2 regions of the Pantoea sp. USHLN298 genome follow, and region 1 is predicted to be linked to the other one. Evidence: predicted binding sites of a transcription regulator. Region 1 holds the regulator's gene; the other holds the start of a gene.
The links. Region 1 encodes PhoB, which activates phosphate uptake and scavenging genes when phosphate is short. Its sites were predicted from a motif close to CTGTCATAAAACTGNCNNAT; they were not measured.

Region 1 (4,420 bases):
GCGGGTTGCGCTGATTCACCACCACCACCAGCGCATCCATGGCCACCGGCACCGCCAGCGGCGGATAACCATAGCGCGCTTCAAACGCCTGACGCTCATCTGCCTGCATCGGCCGGCTCATCGGGCCGAGCTGCGCGGCGCCAGCCGCCAGCGCCGTGGGTGCGGTCGAGGAGCCGGATGCCTGCACCTGCACATTAACCCCCGGTGCCTGTCGGCTGAAATCTTCACCCCACAGCGTCATCAGATAACCGAGGGTATCGGAGCCAACGCTGCTGAGGTTGCCCGACAGCGCGCCGGACTGTGCCAGCGCCATGCCCGGCAGCAGCGTAACGATCAATAAAAGAAAGAGGCGCATCAGGGAGATCCGGCAGCGATTAATGAACGGCATTCTCCTGCATCCCACCGCTGACAATCAACCTTGCTGGCAGGGTAAAGGTAAAACAGGTCTCCTGATGCGGCACGCTGGTGATATCCAGCCGCGCATTATGGTGGCTCAGGGCATGTTTCACGATCGCCAGCCCCAGCCCGCTGCCGCCGGTGGCGCGCGATCGCGCTTTATCGACCCGGTAGAAGCGCTCGGTGAGACGGGGAATATGTTCCGCGGCGATGCCCGGTCCATTGTCGCAGACCCGGAAGGTGGCGCCCTGCTTGCTGCGCAGCCAGCTGATATCGATGCGGGTACCGTCTGGCGTGTGGTTCACCGCGTTGTAGACCAGATTGGAGATAGCACTGCGCAGCTGCTCATCGTTGCCGAACACTTTCAGATGCGGGTCGGTATGGAAATGGAGGTCGTGCCGCCCGTTGCTCAGGGTCGCGGCCTCATGCTGCAGCAGCTTCAGCATCACCGGCACGTCAACCTTCTCTTTCAGGTCGATCGCCGGTGCGGCTTCAATTCGCGACAGCGTCAGCAGCTGTTTGACCAGGCTGTCCATGCGGCGCGTCTGCTCCGACATGGTGTGCAGCGCTTTGCCGCGCGAACGCTCGTTCATCACCGAGTCGTTCATCATCTCCAGATAGCCCTGCAGCACCGTCAGCGGAGTCCGCAGCTCATGGCTGACGTTGGCAAAGAAATTACGCCGCGCGCCTTCCAGCTGATGCATCTGCGTCACGTCGCGCGCCACCAGCAGCCACTGCCCTTCGCTGTAGGGCATGACGCGAAACTCCATGTGATACTGGTTATTCAGCACCAGCGTTAACGGCTTATCGAAATCACGCTGGCGGATATAGCGCGAGAACTCCGGGTAACGCAGCAGGTTAAGGATGTTCTGGCCATTATCTTCCGGCCAGCGTAGCCCGAGATGCTGTTGCGCCAGCCCGTTGCACCAGAAGATGGTGCCCTCTTCGGTGGTGAGGATCACCGCATCCGGCAGCGACTCGGCGCCGCTGCGAAAGCGTTTAATCAGGTTGCCGAGCTCACGCCGCCGCCGCCGGTTGCGTAACTGCATCTGATAAAGCCCGTAAAACAGCGGTTCCCAGCTGGCGCGTCCGGCAGGCGGCGTCATGGTACGATCGAGCCACAACCAGTGCGACAGCCGCATCAGGTTGTGAAAATGCCACAGCAGCACCGCCAGCACGCTCAGCAGCAGCCACCACGGCAGATAGCCGAACAGCAGACCGAGCAGCAACGCAGGCAAACAGGCCAGCAGCAGTTCTGACAGTAATCTCTTCCAGGAGAGGCGTTCCAGCACGGTGAAAACTCCGTTTAGTAGCGGGCAGAGAAACGATACCCTGTTCCACGGACGGTTTGTACCATGCGATCGTGGCCGGAGACTTCCAGCGCTTTACGTAAACGGCGAATGTGAACATCGACGGTGCGATCTTCAACATACACATTGGTGCCCCAGACGTGGTTCAGCAACTGTTCGCGGCTGTAGACCCGCTCCGGGTGCGTCATAAAGAAGTGCAGCAGTTTGTATTCGGTCGGTCCCATTTCCAGCGGCGTGGTTTCCGACATCACCCGATGCGAGGAGGGGTCCAGACTCAGCCCCTGCATCTCAATCACCTCTTCCACCGCCATCGGAGAGATACGGCGCATGACCGCTTTGATGCGCGCCATCAGCTCTTTCGGCGAAAAAGGCTTGGTGATGTAATCGTCAGCACCGACTTCCAGCCCGCGCACCCGGTCTTCCTCTTCACCGCGGGCGGTCAGCATCATCACCGGGATATCACGGGTCATCGCTTCGCGTTTCAGGTGTTTGATAAACTGAATGCCGCTGCCGCCAGGTAACATCCAGTCCAGCAGGATCAGATCGGGCCAGGGTTCAATCAGCTTACCCACTGCGCTGTCATAATCTTCCGCCTCGATTGGCTGATAGTCGTTCTGCTCCAGAACAAAACACAACATTTCACGGATTGGGGCTTCATCTTCCACAACCAAAATGCGCTTAGCCATTATTACTCCTGCTGATATGACGGCTGTCACTGAGATTCGCGGCGCCATTATGCGTCAGATTTGTGACACTTTTATGAAAAACATAACCCGCCTGTAACCCCGTTGGTAATCATTTATGACAGCGCAGCGACAATTTTTTGCTTTGGCCGCAGAGCCAGTATAATCGCCGGGCGAATCACAACGGCAGGGACTCTTATGCGCATCATTCATACTGCGGACTGGCATCTGGGGCAGTTCTTTTACAACAAAAGTCGGGCGGCGGAACATCAGGCGTTTCTCGACTGGCTGTTGATCCAGATTGAACAGCATCAGGTGGATGCGTTAATCGTCGCCGGCGATCTGTTCGATACCGGCACCCCGCCCAGCTACGCGCGCGAAATGTTCAACCGCTTTGTGGTGGCGCTGCAACCCAGCGGCTGCCAGCTGATTGTGCTGGCGGGTAATCACGACTCGGTGGCGACGCTCAATGAGTCGCGCGAGCTGCTCGCCTGTCTGAATACCCGGGTGATCGCCACGCCGCAGGCGGAGAGTGACGTGATGGTGCTCACTACCCGTCAGGGCGAACCGGGCGTGCGGCTGTGCGCCATTCCTTACCTGCGACCGCGCGACATCCTGCGCAGCCGCGCCGGTCAGTCCGGACGTGACAAGCAGACGTCGCTGCTGGAGGCGATTGCTCACCACTATCAGCAGCGCGTTGCCGCCGCACGGGCGCTGGAGCCGGCACTGCCGATCGTGGCGACCGGCCATCTCACCACCGTCGGCGTCAGCCAGAGCGACTCGGTGCGTGACATCTATATCGGCACGCTGGACGCCTTTCCGGCCTCCGCCTTTCCGGACGCTGATTACATCGCGCTGGGCCACATTCATCGTGCTCAGCGGGTAGCGGGCAGTGAGCATATCCGCTACAGCGGCTCGCCGATTCCGCTCAGTTTTGATGAGCTGGGCAGTGAAAAAAGCGTCTTCCTGCTGGAATTTACCGCCAGCGGTCTGCAATCGGTGAGCCCGCTGGTGGTGCCGCAGGTGCAGCCAATGCAGGTGCTGAAAGGCTCGCTGGCGCAGATTGCGCAGCAGCTCAGCGCATTCAGCGACGTGCCGCAGGAAAAGCCGACCTGGCTGGATATCGAAGTCACGACCCAGGAGTACCTCAGCGATCTGCAGCGACAGGTGGAAACCCTGACCGCAGAACTGCCGGTGGAAGTCTTACTGTTACGCCGCAGCCGTGAGCAGCGTCAGCACAGCCTGGCGCGGCTGGATAACGAAACCCTGAGCGAGCTGAAAGTGGAAGAGGTGTTTGCCCGTCGGCTGGCGCTGGATAGCGAACTGCAGCCGCAGCAGATCGACCAGATGACCACGCTATTCCGCCAGACGCTGGCCGATATCGGGGAGCCACAATGAAGATCCTCACGCTACGCTTTAAAAACCTCAACGCACTGCGCGGCGAATGGTTTATCGATTTCCGTGCCGAACCCTTTGCCAGCAACGGCCTGTTCGCGATTACCGGCGCAACCGGCGCAGGCAAAACCACCCTGCTGGATGCTATTTGTCTGGCGCTCTATCACCAGACGCCGCGCCTCGGTGCCATTTCACAGAGTCAGAATGCGCTGATGACCCGCGACTGCGCCGAGTGTCTGGCCGAAGTCGAATTTGAGATCAAAGGCGAAGCCTGGCGCGCCTTCTGGAGCCAGAACCGCGCCCGCGGCACCGCCGACGGCAAACTGCAGGCACCACGGGTTGAGCTGGCGCGCTGTGCCGATGACACCATTGTCGCCGACAAGGTCGGCGACAAGCTCAGGCTGATCGAGACCCTCTCCGGTCTCGACTTTGAACGCTTTACCCGCTCTATGATGCTGTCACAGGGCCAGTTCGCCGCTTTCCTCAACGCCAAAGCCAGCGAACGTGCCGAACTGCTGGAGGAGCTGACCGGCACCGAAATTTACGGCCTGATCTCCACGGCGATCTATGAACGTCATAAAGAGGCCAGGACCGCGCTGGATCTGTTGCGCAGCCGGGCGGGAGCGATGGCGCTGC
Region 2 (4,420 bases), on a different contig from region 1:
AACCGACCTTCTTTGGTCTGGAATTTGGCCGTACGCCGCGTGAAGGCGGCTGGGATACTTTCCACCACTTCTTTGGCCTGAAGTACGATCCCAGCGACCGGATTATCTTCCTGTATCTGGTGGCGTTGCTGCTGGTGGTGCTGACGCTGTTCGTGATCAACCGGCTGCTGCGGATGCCGCTGGGCCGTGCCTGGGAAGCGCTGCGCGAGGATGAGATCGCCTGTCGTTCACTGGGCCTCAGCCCGACCCGAATCAAACTGACGGCCTTTACCATCAGCGCCGCCTTCGCCGGCTTTGCCGGTAGCCTGTTCGCCGCGCGTCAGGGCTTTGTCAGCCCGGAATCCTTTACCTTTGTCGAATCAGCGTTTGTGCTGGCGATTGTGGTGCTGGGCGGCATGGGCTCGCAGTTTGCGGTGATTCTGGCTGCCATTCTGCTGGTGGTTTCGCGTGAACTGATGCGTGACCTCAACGAGTACAGCATGCTGGTGCTGGGAGGATTAATGGTGCTGATGATGATCTGGCGTCCGCAGGGACTGTTGCCGATGAAGCGTCCGCATCTGAAATTAAGACAGGGTAAACAGGGTAAACAGGGAGAACAGGCATGAGTCAGCCTTTATTAGCCGTTGAAGGCCTGATGATGCGCTTCGGCGGCCTGTTAGCCGTAAACAACGTTTCGATGGCGCTGCATCCTCAGGAGATCGTTTCGCTGATCGGGCCAAACGGTGCCGGGAAAACCACGGTATTCAACTGCCTGACCGGCTTCTACAAGCCAACCGGTGGCAGCATTAAACTGCGTGAGCAGCATCTGGAAGGATTGCCTGGCCAGAAGATTGCGCGGATGGGGATTGTGCGTACTTTCCAGCACGTACGTCTGTTCCGCGAAATGACGGTGATCGAAAACTTGCTGGTGGCGCAACATCAGCATCTGAAAAGCGGGTTGTTTGCTGGCCTGCTCAAGACGCCGGCGTTTCGTCGCAGTGAAGGCGAGGCGCTGGATCGTGCGGCCAACTGGCTGGAGCGGGTCGGTCTGCTGGATCTGGCTAACCGCCAGGCCGGAAACCTGGCCTATGGTCAGCAGCGCCGTCTGGAGATTGCGCGCTGCATGGTGACGCGCCCGGAAATTCTGATGCTGGATGAACCGGCGGCGGGTCTTAACCCCAAAGAGACGCACGAACTGGATGAGCTGATCGCCGAACTGCGCGGTGAGCACAAGGTGTCAGTGCTGTTGATTGAACACGATATGAAGCTGGTGATGGGCATTTCTGATCGCATTTACGTGGTTAATCAGGGAACGCCATTGGCTAACGGTACGCCGGAAGAGATTCGTAATAACCCGGACGTGATCCGTGCCTATTTAGGAGAGGCGTAAGATGGCAAATGCGATGTTAACCATTGAGAACGTGAGCGCCCATTACGGCAAAATTCAGGCGCTGCATAATGTCAGCCTCTACATCAATCAGGGCGAAATCGTCACGCTGATTGGGGCCAACGGCGCCGGGAAAACCACGCTGCTCGGCACGCTGTGTGGCGAACCGCGAGCTACCCACGGCAACATCACCTTTGACGGGAAAACCATTACCGACTGGCAGACGGCGCGCATCATGCGTGAAGCGATCGCCATCGTACCGGAAGGTCGTCGGGTGTTTGCGCGCATGACGGTGGAAGAGAATCTGGCGATGGGCGGCTTTTTTGCCAGCCGCCCGCAATATCTGGAACGGATCAAGCGCGTTTATCAGCTATTCCCGCGGCTGGAGGAGCGCAAAATCCAGCGGGCCGGCACCATGTCCGGCGGTGAGCAGCAGATGCTGGCGATTGGTCGGGCGCTGATGAGTCAGCCGCGCCTGCTGCTGCTGGATGAGCCGTCGCTGGGTCTGGCACCGATAATCATTCAGCAGATTTTCGACACCATCGAACAGTTACGCAGCGAAGGGATGACCATCTTCCTGGTGGAGCAGAACGCGAATCAGGCGCTGAAGCTGGCGGATCGGGGTTACGTGCTGGAGAACGGCCATGTGGTGCTGGAAGACACAGGCGCAGCACTTCTTTCCAACGAAGCCGTCCGCAGCGCGTACCTCGGAGCTTAATATTCAGAGGCCTGGCTTACTTGCCATTTCGACACCGGGCAGTGCTCGTAATCCTCACGTATATATATACGCTCCGGTTACTGCGCGCTGGCCGGTGCCGAACTGCCTGCGCCGCCGACGGCCTTGAGCATGGGTGGTGCCACTGACGGCCTTTGAGTTTGCCCTTAAAAAGCACGGACAAGTGCTGTCATTGCCAGTATCCGTTACAATTTATGTAAATAAACGCGACTTTGTAATGGTGTATAGCCGCTCAGATTGCTGAAAACCCAAATCAGGGTGAATTTGGCTGCAACGAACAAACTCAACGCACAGGGAACACGGGCAGAGGAGGAAAGCGTCCCGCGCCATGGACGGCGCGGGCCGAGCATGTCATGGATGACGGATTTTGCGTCTTTCCGATCTGACCGTGTTCTCTGTGCAGGGCTCAGTCTTACAGCGACCAGGCGAGACTTTGTCAACAAGCTCAGCTGCAGTTAGTCGCTCTGCCTTTTCCGCTATTCAGTCTGTCACCCGGCTGTCATCTTTCTGTTATTAATCCTTCATTTCCCCGTGTCATGTTACTTCGCGAAACAGAAATCCGTGATTTCACGCGTATTTACCTGCACAGGAAAATTCTATGTCCGTCGTTACCTATCGTCGTAGCCTGATCAGCGCGCTGCTTGGCCTGACGCTCAGCGGCCAGGCGCTGGCCGCCACTGAGATCCCGTTCTGGCACTCTATGGAAGGCGAGTTAGGCAAAGAAGTGGATTCGCTGGCACAACGGTTTAACCAGGCCCATCCCGATTACAAAATTGTTCCGACCTACAAAGGTAACTACGAGCAGAGCCTGGCGGCAGGTATCGCGGCAGTGCGCACCGGTAAAGCGCCCGCGGTGTTGCAGGTGTATGAAGTCGGCACCGCTACCATGATGGCCTCACAGGCGATTGTGCCGGTGCATCAGGTGTTTAAAGATGCCGGTATTCCGTTTGATGAAAAGCAGTTTGTACCGACGGTGGCGGGCTACTACAGCGACAGCAAAGGTCAGCTGATCTCTCAACCGTTCAACAGTTCGACGCCGGTGCTTTACTACAACAAAGACGCCTTCAAAAAAGCAGGACTTAACCCGGATCAGTCACCGAAAACCTGGCAGGAGCTGGCAAAAGATGCCGCGGCGCTGCGTAAAGCGGGCATGAGCTGTGGTTACGCCAGCGGCTGGCAGGGCTGGATTCAGATCGAAAACTTCAGCGCCTGGCATGCGCTGCCGGTGGCGACCAAAAACAACGGATTTGATGGTCGCGATGCGGTGCTGGAGTTCAATAAGCCGGTGCAGGTTCGTCACATCCAGATGCTGGAAGAGATGAATAAAAAGGGCGACTTCACCTACTTTGGTCGTAAAGATGAGTCCACCGCCAAGTTCTACAACGGCGATTGCGGTATCACCACCGCCTCATCCGGTTCGCTGGCGGATATCCGTCATTACGCCAAATTTAACTTCGGCGTGGGCATGATGCCGTATGACGACACCGTTCCTGAAGCACCACAAAACGCCATCATCGGCGGGGCCAGCCTGTGGGTGATGAAGGGCAAAGATGCAGCCACCTACAAAGGCGTCGCTGAGTTTATGCAGTTCCTCGCCCAGCCGGAAATCGCTGCGGAATGGCATCAGAAAACCGGCTATCTGCCGATTACCACCGCCGCCTATGAGCTGAGCAAACAGCAGGGCTTCTACGATAAAAATCCGGGAGCCGATATCGCCACCCGTCAGATGCTGAACAAGCCGCCGTTGCCGTTCACCAAAGGGATGCGTCTCGGCAATATGCCGCAGATTCGTACCGTGGTGGATGAAGAGCTGGAGAGCGTCTGGACCGGTAAACAGTCGCCGCAAAGCGCACTGGATAATGCGGTTAAACGCGGCAACGATCTGCTGCGTCGTTTCCAGCAGCAGGTGAAGTAACCCGCTCCACCGGGCCAGCCCAGGCTGGCCCTTTCTCTTTCTGAATCAGAGTGCGCCATGTCCTCATCTCGTCCGGTCTTTCGCACCAGCCTGTTGCCCTATCTTTTGGTGCTGCCGCAACTGTTGATCACCGCCATCTTCTTTCTCTGGCCTGCGGGTGAAGCCTTATGGTATTCGCTGCAAAGCCTCGATCCTTTTGGCATCTCCAGCACCTTCGTCGGGCTGGATAATTTTAAACGGCTGTTTGCCGATCCTTACTATCTGGATTCCTTCTGGACCACCATCAAATTCAGCGGTCTGGTCACGGTGTGCGGCATGGTGCTGTCGCTGCTGCTGGCGGCGCTGGTGGATTACGTGGTGCGGCTGCGCAAACTTTACCAGACGCTGCTGCTGTTGCCTTACG

Region 2: ugpB (sn-glycerol-3-phosphate ABC transporter substrate-binding protein UgpB) is a predicted target of PhoB. The motif match lies at 2,588-2,607, and genes of this name have one in related genera.

The regions. Positions count from the first base shown of each region.
Region 1 covers NZ_JBBCRO010000001.1:100,662-105,081, reverse strand. The annotation lists gene WFK59_RS00550 (PstS family phosphate ABC transporter substrate-binding protein) at 1-355, opposite strand, end outside; gene phoR (phosphate regulon sensor histidine kinase PhoR) at 375-1,688, opposite strand; gene phoB (phosphate response regulator transcription factor PhoB) at 1,703-2,392, opposite strand; gene sbcD (exonuclease subunit SbcD) at 2,588-3,787, shown strand; gene WFK59_RS00530 (AAA family ATPase) at 3,784-4,420, shown strand, end outside.
Region 2 covers NZ_JBBCRO010000007.1:142,942-147,361, reverse strand. The annotation lists gene WFK59_RS18660 (high-affinity branched-chain amino acid ABC transporter permease LivM) at 1-605, shown strand, start outside; gene livG (high-affinity branched-chain amino acid ABC transporter ATP-binding protein LivG) at 602-1,369, shown strand; gene livF (high-affinity branched-chain amino acid ABC transporter ATP-binding protein LivF) at 1,371-2,084, shown strand; gene ugpB (sn-glycerol-3-phosphate ABC transporter substrate-binding protein UgpB) at 2,701-4,017, shown strand; gene ugpA (sn-glycerol-3-phosphate ABC transporter permease UgpA) at 4,075-4,420, shown strand, end outside.